DNA from 2 places in the Flavobacterium sp. FlaQc-30 genome. Region 1 is predicted to be linked to the other one. Evidence: riboswitches for the same ligand, from Rfam matches in the RefSeq annotation. Region 1 holds a riboswitch; the other holds the start of a gene.
What was found. A riboswitch is a leader RNA that binds a small molecule or an ion and turns the genes downstream of it on or off. The one in region 1 is predicted to bind cobalamin.
Positions count from the first base shown of each region.

Region 2: it holds a riboswitch for cobalamin, as region 1 does, so the genes downstream of both, ACHRV0_RS18625 (TonB-dependent receptor plug domain-containing protein) here and ACHRV0_RS11565 (TonB-dependent receptor) in region 1, are expected to answer to the same signal.

Region 1 covers NZ_JBIPCO010000004.1:309,825-312,301, reverse strand. The annotation lists gene ACHRV0_RS11570 (homocysteine S-methyltransferase family protein) at 1-489, opposite strand, end outside; cobalamin riboswitch at 665-903, shown strand; gene ACHRV0_RS11565 (TonB-dependent receptor) at 983-2,477, shown strand, end outside.
Region 2 covers NZ_JBIPCO010000009.1:55,494-57,970, reverse strand. The annotation lists gene ACHRV0_RS18625 (TonB-dependent receptor plug domain-containing protein) at 1-830, opposite strand, end outside; cobalamin riboswitch at 857-1,063, opposite strand; gene cobC (alpha-ribazole phosphatase) at 1,130-1,666, opposite strand; gene ACHRV0_RS18615 (adenosylcobinamide-GDP ribazoletransferase) at 1,651-2,442, opposite strand; gene cobT (nicotinate-nucleotide--dimethylbenzimidazole phosphoribosyltransferase) at 2,467-2,477, opposite strand, start outside.

The DNA.
Region 1 (2,477 bases):
CGAAACAAAATCAACCGGCATTTGACTAAAAGCTTTTATTTGTGCCAAATGATATTCTTTCGCTTCTTCAACATTCATACAATTATCCGGCACATAACCGTCGCCTCGAGGACCAATGCAGCCGCTTATAAGAATAGATTTTACAGTATTCGAAAATTCTGTTTTTAAATCTGTTAAAAGCGAAACTGCTTTTTTATTCAACTCAAATAAGGAATCTTTTGGGTATCCAATTTTTTCAATCCACTCTGGATTTGCGCGCCAAGTTGGACTTTCTAAAATAAAATTGGTTTTATACTTTTCGGCAATTTTTAAATACCGAGAATAATAGTTTTTCATGCTGTCGTATCCTTTTTGATCTTTTAATATATCAAAGGCAGCAAAATAAGGCAGATCATAACCTTCTAGAAAAACCAATGTTGTTTCGAGTCCTCCATCAGTTAAAAACAAATCTTCAGATTCGTTTGGCAGTGTATTTTTAGTCTTTTTCATCTTCACTTCATCAAACACAAACAATTAACAATCAAGCAAATAACACTATAAATATACAAAATTTCGATTTCTCAAAATAAAAAATCAAACAAAAGCAAAATCAATTACTTTGCTTTTCAAGAATACTTTTCGGCTTTTTTTTCAAAAACATAACCATAACCATAAAGAGTTTATTTACTTTTGCACCCGCAATGGTTTAGCTGCAACTTTTCAAGTGCAGTTAACGAAGAGGGAATCAGGTGCAAATCCTGAACAAGCCCGTTACTGTAAATTCCATGCAACATTTTGACAGATATAGGAGAGTTTTTTTGGCTTTCGAAATCAAATCTTTTGCCACTGCATTTTTATCAAATGTGGGAAGGCGGCTCAAAATGGGAATAAGTCAGGAGACCTGCCACTGCATATAATTTTAGGCTCTCGCGGACCAGAGTTTTAAAGACAAACACATTTATCAAACTAAACATTTGATTTCATTTTTTCCGTTTAAAACTATTTGTCACAAATAGACTATTTTGCTATGCACGTATGTAAAAACAGGCATTCAAGCCTGCTGCATTGTGGATTATGTGCCTTATTATGGATTTTATTTATGAATCCGATTATGGCACAGGATAATCCTAAAACTAAGGAGCGAGACTCTTTAAAACCACTTGTGTTAAACGAAGTGATTCTAACTGCGAGCAAACGCGAGTTTAGGATCGAATCGCCTATGCCTGTTCAGATTTTATCGGGTAAACAGCTCGAAGCACTAAACAGTCTTTCGGTTGCAGATGCGGTTCGTTATTTTTCGGGCGTTCAACTGAAAGATTACGGCGGAATTGGCGGTTTAAAAACCATAAACGTTCGAAGTTTAGGAAGCGCTCATACGGCAGTTTTTTATGACGGAATGACGGTTGGAAATGCGCAAAACGGTCAAGTCGATTTAGGAAAATATTCTTTGGATAATATTGAAGCCATCGAACTTTATAATGGTCAAAAATCGACTATTTTTCAGCCTGCACGAGGTTTTTTCGCTTCAAGTACACTTTTACTAAAAACAAAAATTCCTGTTTTTGAATCGGGTAAAACCACAAATATTAGAACTTCTTTTAAAACTGGTTCTTTTGGATTAGTAAATCCTTCTGTTCTTTATCAGCAAAAAATAACTTCCAGAACAGCGCTTTCCTCCAATATTGAATGGCTTAAAGCCGATGGAAAATACAAATACCGCTATCAGAAAAAAGACGGTTACGATACAACGGCTGTTCGCCAAAACGGAGATATAACTGCACTTCGGGCTGAATTGAACCTGCATACCAAATTTGGTTCAAACGCTATTGCAAACTTTAAGGCTTATTATTACGATTCTGAAAGAGGACTTCCGGGCGCAATTCTAGCCAATAGATACGAACATGTGCAAAGGCAATGGGATCGTAATTTTTTCATTCATGGTTCTGTACAGAATTCCTTTTTCGAAAAACATGAAATGCTTACCAATGTAAAATTCAGCAGAGACTACAGCCGTTATATCGATCCTGATTATAAAACCCTTGAAGGCGCATTGGATAATAAATATTATCAAAACGAATTTTACGCTTCGATTGTCAATCTCTACACTATAAAAGATTGGTGGAAAATGTCGTTTGCAGCAGATTTCTCCATTAATACGCTTGATGCTAATTTGTACCGTTTTCCCTATCCTACCCGATATTCTTATCTAGGCGTTATTTCCAGCGAAATGCATTGGAAACGACTTGATATTCAAGCCAATTTGCTTGGAGCTTATATCGACGAGCAGGTTAAATATTATCAGCAAGGCGATAGTCAGCATGTTTTCTGTCCGGTTGTATCCGCTTCTTATCAACCTTTTACGATAAAGAATTTCAGAGTTCGAGCGTTTTACAAAGAGTCTTTTAGAATGCCGACTTTCAATGATCTGTATTACACTTTTATAGGCAACAGTTCTTTGCGTCCAGAATTTACAACGCAATACGATGTGGGAACAACTT
Region 2 (2,477 bases), on a different contig from region 1:
TTACCGTCGTATTCTAATAAGTTTCTGTTGAAACCATTTACATACTTGCTTTTAGTTTCTGTTTCAGTAATTAAAGAAGTATTTCTATCTGTATTTGAAGTTTGAGTATATAATTTTAAGCTGTTTTTGGCATTAATTTTATACCCCACATTAGCATTCATCGTAATAACGTCGTATTGTCCGTTTTGGTTCCAGCGTTGTTCGCCTCTCCAAGTATATTGATTTAAATACTTATAATCGTTTGTTGAGCTGTTTTTAGAAAAACCAATTTGAGCGCTCCATTTTTCGTTAGAAATATTAGTTTTATAATTGATTCCAATCGTGTTGAAACTGCCGTAGTCTAGTCTTAAATTATTTTCAAAACGCTTATAAAAACTCATGTCATTATTTAAATGTACAGTTCCTCCAATTGCGCCGCTGCCGTAAATAACACTTCCTCCGCCTGCTTTTACGCTGACAGAATTATAATCGGAACCAGAAATGGTGTTGAAATCAGTACTTCCATTCATTTGAGAATTAATATTAATTCCGTTCCAGATTACTGCAGTCTGAGAAGAAGTAGTTCCTCGAAAAGAAACCGTAGAAAGCATTCCACGGCCATACTCTTTAAAATAAAGAGTCGAATTAAAATTTAATAAATCAGTAAGTAAAGCTTCATTTTTACTTATAATGGAATCATTAAGTTTTAAAACAGATTGGGAGTTGGAGTATTTTTTTAGATTGGCATCAGAAACCAGAACCTCTTTCAGGTTATTAATAGTATCTTTTTGCGCCAAGATACTCTGGCACAATAATAAGAAAAGACAAGCAAAACGTATTTTTAAAGTCATAATTTCTACACTCCTTTTCCCGAGAGCTCGATATTTGTTACAAAGGCAGGTCTCCTGGCTTGCGTCTTGTTGTTTACCTTCCCATTCGCCGCGGCGAACAGTGGTTTTGTAGTTTACAACAAGCATTCTTTTCAGAACAAAGCTTACAGTTGCGGGTACAGCTCAAGAATTTTTACTTGATTCCCTTTTAATGTGTTAATAATAAAAACACAACCTTAATTTGCTGCAAATATAAAGTTAAAAATAATGATAATTCAAATTTGTTTTACTTTTCAGGTCAAAATGCAAACAAAAGGACTTTATAATTCGATTTTTATAATCTGGCCAAAGTCTACTTTATTTTGAAAAGCATCCTTTAACGGCAGTGAAGTCTGGTGGCATAAAATACTTCTAATTACGCCGGCATGTGCTGTAATAACAATTGGAGATTTTATTTTTTTTGAAATAAGTGCATCGATAAAATCTCCAACTCTGTCATGTAGTTCTACAAATGATTCTCCATTTTGAACTTTAATATTTACAAAATCTTCCATCCAGGGATTTAATTGTTCTGGTGGAATTTCATTCCAATTTTTCAATTCCCAATCGCCAAAATTCATTTCCATTAAACGCTCGTCTTCTTGATATGAAATTGCTTTGGTTTTTGCTTGAATGTATTTTGCTAAAGTGACACAGCGTTTTAACGGACTTGTAAAAATTTGAGCTTCTGAAGGTAATTGCGAGACAATGTTTTCGAATATTGTTTCAAAAGGTTCAGCAATATCAACATCAGATTGCCCGTAACAGATTCCTTTTTCGCAAACCGTTTCGGTATGACGAATTAAATAAATTTCCATATCAAAAGAAAGCTTAAGTAATAAACAACTTCACAAACTTGCTGCGTTGCGCCAAGACAGTCTCCGGTATAGCCATCTATCCATTTTTGGAAATATCTAGCGAGAAAATAACGCATAATAAAAACAGGAATTAAAGCTAAAAGGAATTTAGAATTGAAATAGGATAGTGCCAGTAAAGGAATTAATCCAAAGAAAAAAGATCCGAAAATTTCTTTCCAGCTATGTTGTTTAGCAATAGGTTTACTTTTGCTAGAAGCATCGTCTCGAGAATATTCATGCGTGAAAATAATACTAATAGCAGCCAAACGACTTACAGAATGAGCAGAAATGAATAACAGAAAAACTAATAAATAAGAATTACTGTTTGTAAAAAGCAAAATTGATTCTGTCAGCAATTTAAATTTTGCTAAAAAAAGTAAAACTAACCCAATTGCTCCATAGGCTCCAATTGCACTGTCTTTCATAATCATGAGGATTTTTTCTTTAGTCCATCCTCCGCCAAATCCATCGCAGACATCAGCAAATCCATCTTCGTGAAAAGCTCCAGTTGTCAGTACAGAAGCTATGATAGCAAAAATAACTGCCGTTTCTGTTGATAGGAAAAGTGAAAAAATATAGAAAAAAGCAAATGAAATTGTTCCTACAATCCAACCGATAAATGGAAAATATCGTGTTGCTTTATTTAAGTAATCGGGATCATGATTGATATTTTTTGGACAAGGAATTCTAGTGTAGAACATCAAACAGGTGAAGAAAATGTGTAGTTCTTTTTTCATTTAAAATAAATTTTTATTTGGAGTTTACTTGCGAC